Regions from separate parts of the Streptomyces sp. NPDC050743 genome, predicted to be linked through region 2. Evidence: riboswitches for the same ligand, from Rfam matches in the RefSeq annotation. Region 2 holds a riboswitch; each other region holds the start of a gene.
What was found. A riboswitch is a leader RNA that binds a small molecule or an ion and turns the genes downstream of it on or off. The one in region 2 is predicted to bind cyclic di-AMP.
Positions count from the first base shown of each region.

Region 1: it holds a riboswitch for cyclic di-AMP, as region 2 does, so the genes downstream of both, ACIBJF_RS19470 (transglycosylase SLT domain-containing protein) here and ACIBJF_RS13815 (M23 family metallopeptidase) in region 2, are expected to answer to the same signal.
Region 3: it holds a riboswitch for cyclic di-AMP, as region 2 does, so the genes downstream of both, ACIBJF_RS35985 (peptidoglycan DD-metalloendopeptidase family protein) here and ACIBJF_RS13815 (M23 family metallopeptidase) in region 2, are expected to answer to the same signal.

Region 1 is NZ_JBITGJ010000018.1:30,381-33,632, reverse strand. Features, by position in the region: gene ACIBJF_RS19475 (HAD family hydrolase) at 1-580, shown strand, start outside; gene ACIBJF_RS19470 (transglycosylase SLT domain-containing protein) at 691-1,179, opposite strand; cyclic di-AMP (ydaO/yuaA leader) riboswitch at 1,184-1,365, opposite strand; gene ACIBJF_RS19465 (polyprenyl synthetase family protein) at 1,954-2,964, shown strand.
Region 2 is NZ_JBITGJ010000010.1:124,809-128,060, reverse strand. Features, by position in the region: gene ACIBJF_RS13820 (GntR family transcriptional regulator) at 1-497, opposite strand, end outside; gene ACIBJF_RS13815 (M23 family metallopeptidase) at 697-1,443, opposite strand; cyclic di-AMP (ydaO/yuaA leader) riboswitch at 1,456-1,618, opposite strand; gene ACIBJF_RS13810 (M16 family metallopeptidase) at 1,869-3,252, opposite strand, start outside.
Region 3 is NZ_JBITGJ010000056.1:53,600-56,851, forward strand. Features, by position in the region: gene ACIBJF_RS35980 (alpha-galactosidase) at 1-1,246, shown strand, start outside; cyclic di-AMP (ydaO/yuaA leader) riboswitch at 1,516-1,699, shown strand; gene ACIBJF_RS35985 (peptidoglycan DD-metalloendopeptidase family protein) at 1,703-2,605, shown strand; gene ACIBJF_RS35990 (SGNH/GDSL hydrolase family protein) at 2,831-3,252, shown strand, end outside.

The DNA of each region.
Region 1 (3,252 bases), on a different contig from region 2:
CGGGACCGGCCGCCTGCTGTGGTCGGTCCGGCTGGACCGGGAGCTGGCCGAGACCGCGCTCGGCAAGATCGAGGCCGAGGTGGGGCAGGTGCACGCGGCCGTGGACCAGGACGGGGTCGACGGGCGCACGCTCATCGAGCCCGGCTACCGGATGCCGCACCCGACCCTGCCCGTGGTGCGGGTCGACCGGCGCGACGATCTGTGGTGCGCGCCCATCAGCAAGGTGCTGCTGCGCCATGCCGAGCTGTCCGACGACGAGTTGGCGGACACGGCGCGCGGGGTGGTGGGCGACCTGGCGACGGTCACCATGTCCGGGCCGGGGACCGTGGAGCTCCAGCCGTCGGGGGTGACCAAGGCGACCGGTCTCGCGCTGGCCGCCGAGCGGCTCGGGATCGCGGCGGAGGCGGCGCTGGCGTTCGGTGACATGCCCAACGACATCCCGATGTTCGACTGGGCGGGGCGCGGGGTCGCCATGGCCGGCGCGCATCCCGAACTGAAGGCGGTGGCCGACGAGATCACCCTGTCGAACGAGGACGACGGCGTCGCCGTCGTCCTCGAAAGACTGTTCCCGACCGACTGACCGGCACATCAGTACACGGCCGCCCCGGAAGGAGCGACGGCCGCCCGGTGTGCCCCTCCGTCAGGTGAGGGCACACCGGGCGGCCGCTGCCGTGCCGGTCGGCGGGACCGTCAGTACGCGCTGTACACGTTGTCGATCGAGCCGTACCGGGCGGCTGCGTAGTTGCAGGCCGCGGTGATGTTGGCAACCGGGTCGTAGGGGTCGAAGGAGGTGCCGGCCACGTCGTACGCCTTGAAGGTCGGGTCGATCACCTGGAGCAGCCCCTTGGACGGGATGCCCTTGGCCGCGTTGGAGTCCCAGAGGTTGATGGCCTTCGGGTTGCCGGAGTACTCCCGGATGATGTTGCGGTAGATGCCGTGGTAAGTGCCCGGAATGCCCTTCTGGGCCATGATCGCGAGAGACTCGCGGATCCAGCCGTCGAGGTTGTTCGGGTACGCGGTGGCGGTGGAGGCAGCCTTGGAGGTCGTGCCGGTGGCCGCGGAGGCGCTGGTGGCGCCGATGAGCGAGAGGGTGAGGACGGCGGCGCCGGTGCCGGCGACCGTGAGGGCGCGGACCAGGCGGTTGTTGCGCGGGCGGCGGTGCTTGGCGGCAGCAGACATGGGAAAGTCCTCTCCGTCGCCTGCGAGGTGAGCTGTCGGGTTCGGGCGGGGAGGTGCCCGGCCGCGCCTTCCCGAGAAGGCATGGCTTCACCCCGAGCCGTTCCGGTGCGACGTGTGCCGACCGGCCCGGCGACTTACCTGGGTCCCCCGCTCCTGCCGTACGAATGAGTTCGTCGATGGGTCACGCGGGCGGCGGCAGGACTCAGCGTCCGCCCGACGGCCCGGAACGTATGCGAGAGCACATGTCGGGAACAAGAAGCGGATGCACACTACGTACTATTTGACCTTGATCTGTGGCATATAGGGTACTTGATCCTTTGCAGTTGCCAACCCTCAACTCGCCGACGCGGCAAGGGTGGAGGTGGCCTGACGGGCTCCTGGGGGCCGCAGGTCCAGCGTGACCCAATTCACGAAATAACAAAGTATTTCAAATCGGACATGAGGGGTTCGGGTGGATCGGGTGGGTGATGGAACCCGTGGCGGAGCCTGTCGCGGAACCCGTGACGAGCCGTCTGTCGTTGTCTTGGGCGTAGGCATTACTCCGCTCGCCCCCTCGGCTCGCGACAAAGCGTTCGGGTTCCTGTTAAGTCGATAAATGTCCGCTCTTATCACTTGATCAAAAACATACCGGTCGTGATCCGATACCACCCAGGCTGGACCGGTGGGCGCTATCGGTGATCGAAACAGGACCGGATACGCTGAGTTGAGTGATGGCAGCGACCTATCGACAAACCGTGTAATCGCCAGCAGACACCAGCAGACAGGAGACCCCTCGTGACCGTCGTCGGGCCGTTCGGGCTGAGCGTGCGGGACCAGGCTCTGGAAGCCGATGTCCAGGCCGGATTGGCGGCTGTCGAGGAAGGCTTGCTCGAGGCCACCAAGAGCGAGGTCCCGTTCATCACGGAGGCCGCGCAGCACCTCGTACGAGCCGGCGGGAAGCGGTTCAGGCCGCTGCTCGTGATGCTCGCGGCCCAGTTCGGCGACCCCTACGCGCCGGGCGTCGTGCCCTCGGCCGTGGTCGTGGAGCTGACCCACCTGGCCACGCTGTACCACGACGACGTCATGGACGAGGCGGCCGTACGGCGCGGCGTGGACAGCGCCAACACCCGCTGGGGCAACTCGGTCGCGGTCCTCACCGGCGACTTCCTCTTCGCCCGCGCCTCCCAGATCCTCGCCGACCTCGGCCCCGAGGCGGTCCGGGTGCAGGCCCTGGCCTTCGAGCGGCTGGTCACGGGTCAGATCCTGGAGACCGCCGGCCCCTCCGACGGCCGCGACCCGGTCGAGCACTACCTGGACGTGCTCGGCGGCAAGACGGGCTCGCTGGTGGCGGTGTCGTGCCGGTTCGGCGCGATGATGTCCGGCGCCGACGAGACGGTCGTCGACGTGCTCACCCAGTACGGCGAGCGGCTCGGGGTCGCCTTCCAGCTCGCCGACGACGTCCTGGACATCGCCTCCGACTCGCACGAGTCCGGCAAGACCCCGGGCACCGACCTGCGCGAGGGCATCCCGACGCTGCCCGTGCTCCGGCTGCGCGAGCGCGCCGCCCGCCTCGGCCTGGCCGAGGACATTGCGCTGTGCGAGCTGCTCGACTCCGACCTCAGCGACGACGCCCGGCACGCCGAGGCGCTGGCCGCGCTGCGCGGCCACCCCGCGCTGGAGCAGGCCCGCCGGGACACCATCCGGTACGCGGAGGAGGCCCGCGCCGCGCTGGCGCCGCTGCGGGAGTGCGACGCCAAGGCCGCGCTGATGCAGCTGTGCGACGCGGTGGTCCACCGCGCCGGCTGACCCGGCCGCCTGCCCCACCACGCCCCGCCCAGCCTCCGGCGGCCACCATGGCACGCTTACGGCTGTCCGCCGCGCCGGTTGCACGTCTTCGGCCGTACGTCGCGCCATGCTGCCGACGCCGTGTGCCTCGCCGCGTTCGGGCCGTGCGACCCGGCGCGGCTCCGGCCGTCTGTCGCGCCGTGCTTGAGCTGTACGTGGCGGCAGGCTTCCGTCTGTCCGTCCATCGCGACGCGCCGCGCCGCAGCCGTACGTCACGCCGCGCTTCGGGGTCGCCCGCCACGCCGCGCT
Region 2 (3,252 bases):
GGGCTCGGCGGCGCCTCCACCGCGTACATCCAGGCGATCTTGTGCCGCAGCTGGATGAGCATCGCGGTCAGCGAGGGGCTGCCGCAGGCCTGGGCGAGCGTCTCGTGGAACCAGCCGCCCAGCGAGCGCAGATCCTCGCTGTGTCCCCGCCTGGCCCGCTCCTGGCCCAGCCTGACCAGGCCGCGCAGCACCTTCAGATGGGCCTCGGTGCGCCGCTGGGCGGCCCGGGCGGCCCCGAGCGGCTCCATCAGCAGGCGCATCTCCAGCAGGTCGGCGGCCTCCTGCTCGGTCGGCTCGGCCACGCACGCGCCCGCGTGCCGGCGGGTCACCACGAAGCCCTCGGCCTCCAGGGTGCGCAGGGCCTCGCGGACGGGGACGCGCGAGACGCCGTAGCGGCGGGCGAGGACTTCCTCGGTCAGCCGGCCGCCGCGCTCGTAGACACCCGCGACGATGTCGTCCCGGATGGCCGTGCACACCGAGTGCGCCGGAATACGCATGACCGACCTCCGCCTTAATCCCCGTGAAACGTCGACGATGGACGCGTGTTCCGTGACTCTATTCCAATGAGCCGGAATTTCCGACGGCGGGTCGGAATCCATGGATATTTTTTGGTCAGCGGGCCGGGGCGCGGCCGTGAAAGAACGACGAAAGCCCCGGCTCGGTGAGCCGGGGCTTCGCATGCCGCGCGAGGGGGCGTCAGACGTTCACGCCGTGCTTGCGGAGGTAGGCGACGGGGTCGACGTCCGAGCCGTAGTCGGGGGTCGTACGGGCCTCGAAGTGCAGGTGCGGGCCGGTGGTGTTGCCGGTCGCGCCGGACAGGCCGATCTGCAGGCCCGGGGTGACCCGCTGGCCCACCGAGACGCCGATGGACGACAGGTGGCCGTACTGGGTGTACATGCCGTCGGCCATCCTGATCACGATCTGGTTGCCGTACGCGCCGCCCCAGCCGGTGGAGACGACGGTGCCGGCGCCGACCGCGTGCACGGGGGTGCCGCTCGCCGCGTGGAAGTCGATGCCGGTGTGCGAGCCAGAGGACCACAGGGAGCTGCTGGCCCGGTAGCCGGTGGAGACGTAGGAGTTCGCGATCGGGGCGACGAAGGTGTTCATCAGGCGCTTGCGCTCGGCCTCCCGGGCGGCGCGGGCCCTGGCCTCGCGCTCCTCCTTCGCCTTCTTGGCGGCGGCCTCCTCGGCCGCCTTCTGCTCGGCGGCCTGCCGCTGCGCGGTGGCCTGCGCGTCGATGTGCTCGGCCACGTCGTCGCTCAGGGTGAGGACCGGTGTGAGGCCGGTCTGCTCCACGGTGTTCTCGGCGGCGAGTGCCGGGGAGGCGGCGAGGGTGCCGATGACACCGGTGGTGGTGAGGGCCGCGATGCCCGCCGCCTGAGCGGTGGTGCGCTTGACCCGGCCGGGCTTGCGGTGCTTCCCGGTGGCGCACATGAACGCCATGGAGTGGCTGGTCCTTTCCTTCCCTCTCGCCTACCGGGTTAGCTGACGGGTTCGGAGCAGGAAGGTCTCCTACGGGCCCCTCGCGACTCGCGCGGGCGCCCGATTCACCCCAGGGACTGCGTGGGTCCCCGGCTCCCCTGGCTCGCGCCGTACGGGGACTCGGCGATGACTGTCCGGTGCCGCGGGTGCGGCGCACTGCCTACCGACGAACAGCCTGGGCGACGCTACGTAAGCCTGCTTTCGAACCCCAAACCGATCCGGGCTTTTGTAGCGCATCCCACAGGGCAGACAGGCAACCTCCGCCTCAAATCGGGCATCTGGGGTAGGGCTGGGAAACGGCAGGGGCCCTGACGGTCCGTAGACCGTCAGGGCCCCACGCGCGCGTGCGGCCTCCCGGGCGCACCCGGCCGCTGCGACGGCGCGCTCTACTCGGCCGCCACCACGGTCACTTCACCGATGCCGAGCGCCTCCACCGGCGCCTTGATCTGGGAGGCGTCACCGACGAGGACGGTCACCAGGCGGTCCACCGGGAAGGCGTTCACGACGGCCGCCGTGGCCTCCACCGTGCCCGTCGCGGCCAGCTGCTGATACAGCGTCGCCTGGAAGTCGTCGGGCAGGTGCTGCTCGACCTGGTCGGCCAGCGTGCTCGCCACGGCCGCCGCGGTCTCGTACTTCAGCGGCGCCACCCCGACGAGGTTCTGCACGGCCACGTCCCGCTCGGCGTCGGTCAGGCCGTCCGCCGCGAGGGTGCGCAGCACCTTCCACAGGTCCTCCAGCGCCGGACCGGTGTTGGGGGTGTCCACGGAACCGCTGATGGCGAGCATCGACGCGCCCGTGCCGTCCGGCGCGGACCTGAGGACCTGGCCGAACGCGCGCACACCGTAGGTGTAGCCCTTCTCCTCGCGCAGGACCCGGTCCAGGCGGGAGGTGAGCGTGCCGCCGAGGCAGTAGGTGCCGAGCACCTGGGCGGGCCACACGCGGTCGTGCCGGTCGGGGCCGACGCGGCCGATGAGCAGCTGCGTCTGCACGGCGCCGGGCCGGTCCACGATGACCACGCGCCCGGTGTCGTCGGCGGTCACCGGCGGCACGGGCCGCGGCTCGCCCGCGGTGCCGGTCCAGGCGCCCAGCGTGTCGCCGAGCAGCGCGTCCAGGTCGACGCCGGTGAGGTCGCCGACCACGACCGCGGTGGCCGTGGCGGGGCGTACATGCCGGCCGTAGAAGGCGCGTACGGCGTCGGCGTCGATCTTCTCGACCGTCTCCTCGGTGCCCTGGCGGGGGCGCGACATGCGCGAGACCAGCGGGAACAGCTCCTTGGAGAGCTCCTTGGCGGCCCGGCGGGAAGGGTTGGCCAGCTCGTGCGGGATCTCGTCCAGGCGGTTGCGGACCAGCCGCTCCACCTCGCTGTCGGCGAAGGCGGGCGCGCGCAGCGCGTCGGCGAGCAGGCCGAGGCCCTTGGCCAGGCGGGAGGCCGGGACCTCCAGGCTGAGCCGCACGCCGGGGTGGTCGGCGTGCGAGTCCAGTGTGGCGCCCGCGCGCTCCAGCTCGGCTGCGAACTCCTCGGCGGAGTGCTTGTCGGTGCCCTCGGAGAAGGCCCGCGCCATGATCGTGGCGACGCCGTCCAGGCCGGCCGGCTCGGCGTCCAGGGGCGCGTCCAGCAGCACCTCGACGGCGACGACCTGCTGGCCGGGGCGGTGGCAGCGCAGCACCGTCAGACCGTTGTCGAGCGCGGTGCGCTCGGGGGCCGGGAACGCCCAGGGCCTGGCTTCGCCGGCCTGCGGCTGGGGATGGAAGTCCATGGTGGCGAGCTCG
Region 3 (3,252 bases), on a different contig from region 2:
GAGCCGCACCTGGCACGCCTACCAGCGCGCGTACGTCATCCCGGACGCCGGGCGGGACCGGCCGGTGCTGTTCAACTCCTGGGAGGCGACGACCTTCGACATCTCCGAGGAGCAGCAGCTCGCGCTCGCCCGCCGGGCCGCCGGGATCGGCGTCGAGCTGTTCGTCGTGGACGACGGCTGGTTCGGCGCCCGCACCAGCGACCGCGCGGGCCTCGGCGACTGGACCCCCAACCCCGACCGCTTCCCGCACGGGCTGAAGCCCCTCGCCGACCAGGTGCACGGCCTCGGCATGCAGTTCGGCATCTGGGTCGAGCCCGAGATGGTCAACCCGGACAGCGACCTGTACCGCGCCCACCCCGACTGGGTGCAGTACCAGCCGGGACGGAAGCGGACGGAACTGCGCAACCAGCTCGTCCTCAACCTCGCCCGCGAGGACGTCCAGGAGTACCTCTGGGAGCAGCTGGACACCCTGCTCTCCAGCGCGCCGATCGACTATGTGAAGTGGGACTTCAACCGCTGCTTCACCGACGCGGGCTGGCCCGGGGAGCCGTACCCGCAGCGCCTGTGGGTGGACCACGTCCGCGCCTTCTACGCCCTGCTGGACCGGCTGCGCGCGGCCCACCCGCGGGTCGCCTTCGAGTCCTGCTCGGGCGGCGGCGGCCGGATCGACCTCGGTGTCATGAGCCGCACCGACCAGGTGTGGACCTCCGACAACACCGACCCGCTCGACCGGCTCGCCATCCAGCACGGCTTCAGCCAGATCCACCCCGCCCGGGTCATGGCCGCCTGGGTCACCGACAGCCCGAACACCCAGCTCAACGGCCGGGTCAGCTCCCTGCGCTTCCGGTTCGTCAGCGCCATGGCGGGCGTCCTCGGGGTCGGCGGCGACCTCACCGAGTGGACCGACCAGGAGCTGGCCGAGGCCCGGCGGTGGGTCGACCTCTACAAGGAGATCCGTCCGGTCGTCCAGCAGGGCGAGCAGTACCGGCTGCGCCCCCCGGCCGGCGGTCTGAGCGCCGTCCAGTACGTCCTGGGGGAGGAGACGGTGGTCCTCGCCTGGCTCCAGGCGCAGAGCTACGGCGAGCCGGTGCCGGCGCTGCGCCTGCGCGGGCTCGACCCCACGGCGTCGTACGAGTGCCGCGAAACGGGGGAAGTGCACCGCGGTGCCGTCCTGCTGCACCACGGGCTGCGTACCGGGCTCAAGGGCGACCTGGATGCGACGGTCCTCCGACTGCGCCGCATCTGAGCTTTCTGCCCGGATTGGCGCCTTCGTTCCAACTCGCTCAGGAATAAGGGTTCGTAGCCGGACCATGCGTGAGGAGCTTCATATCCGTGACCGTGAGTCGCGCGTCATGTCCACGTAATTCCCATGCTGAAAAGGGGAATTGAAAGACCCTGGGATGCGGGAATTCACGGAGGGTGACCGTGAATTCCCGCATTCGATCTCCGGGACGGTGAATGCCGGGAACCGCCGCTTGTTTCCGTGCGTCCCGCTCGCTTACGTTCCCCACCACTCCGGACGGAACGCCGAGTCCTGCCGAGTTCCACAGTTGACCCGCGTTCGGCAGGAGCGGGGGACCCACCAGGTACGACCGCCTGTCCGGTCTCCGCGACAGGGTCGGGGTGAAGCCGCCACGGCGGCCGGGCCGCTCCAGCCCGAACCCGACAGCTGACCTCGCAGGCGTCGGAGAGGAAATGCGCCATGCCCGCGAAGGGTAAGCACCGACGTCCCAAGACCCCGCGTCTCTCCCGGTCGATCGCCGTTGCCGGAACCGGTGGCGCCGCTCTGGCCCTCCCGCTCATCGGAACCACGGGAGCGCACGCCGCGACCACCACGCAGGGCATTTCCGCAAAGTCGGTGCGGGCCCTTCAGTCCCCGGCGAAGAAGACCGTCGCGCAGACGAATCCGCCCGTGCGCACCTACACGGTGCGATCCGGTGACTGCCTTTCGACGATCGCCGGCGCGCAGCATGTCGCCGGCGGCTGGCACCGCCTCTACGACGACAACCGCGAGGCCGTCGGCGACGACCCCTCGCTGATCCACCCGGGCCTGAAGCTCGCGCTCGGCACGCAAGCCGTACAGACCCGCACCGAGCCCGCCGCCCCGAGCCGGTCGTCGGCCAAGACCCGGTCCGCCGCGCCCCAGGCGGCCCCGGCGCCCGAGTCCACCGGAGCCGCCGCCACGACCACCGCCGCCGGCTTCACCCTCCCGGTGACCGGCGCGACCGTCGGCACCGGCTACCACGTGGCCGACGGCATGTGGTCCAGCGGCCACCACACCGGAGTCGACTTCGTCGTACCGACCGGCACCCCGGTCAAGTCCGTCGGCGCGGGCATGGTCGTCTCCGCCGGCTGGGGCGGCGCCTACGGCAACCAGGTCGTCATCAGGCTGAACGACGGCCACTACGCGCAGTACGGCCACCTGTCCCAGCTCTCCGTCACGGCCGGGCAGACCGTGACCACGGGCCGGCAGATCGGCCTGTCCGGCGCCACCGGCAACGTCACCGGCCCGCACCTGCACTTCGAGATCCGCACCACGCCGAACTACGGCTCGGACATCGACCCGGTCGCCTACCTCCGCGCGCACGGCGTCCCGGTCGTCTGACGCCCGAGCACCCGGACCACCTTCCCGACACGCCGCCGAAGGCCGGACCCACACCCCCCGGGTCCGGCCTTCGGCGTACCGTCCGGCCCTATTCCTGGATTGGCAAATTATTTAAGGGTGTCACATCTCACCGTTCGTCAACCCCTCCTTACGGTCGCGTAAGTCACATATGAAGGTGAATCATGGTCCGACGTGGCAGACGATTCGAAGAGTGACAACAGATCAGTGATCGGGTCGTACGTGGCGGTGGGGGACAGCTTCACCGAGGGCGTCGGCGACCCGGGGCCCGACGGGGCGTTCGTGGGCTGGGCCGACCGGTTCGCGGTATTGCTCGCCGACCGGCAGCCCGAGGGCGACTTCCAGTACACCAATCTCGCGGTCCGCGGGAAACTGCTCGACCAGATCGTGCAGGACCAGCTCCCCAAGGCTGTGGAACTGGCCCCGGACCTGGTCTCCTTCTGCGCGGGCGGCAACGACATCATCCGGCCCGGCACCGACCCGGACGAGGTGGCCGAGCGCTTCGAACGGGCCGTGGCCCGGCTGACCGAGGTGGCCGGCACGGTCATGGTGACGACCGGCTTCGACACCCGTGGCGTCCCCGTGCTCAAGCATCTGCGCGGCAAGATCGCCACGTACAACGGGCACGT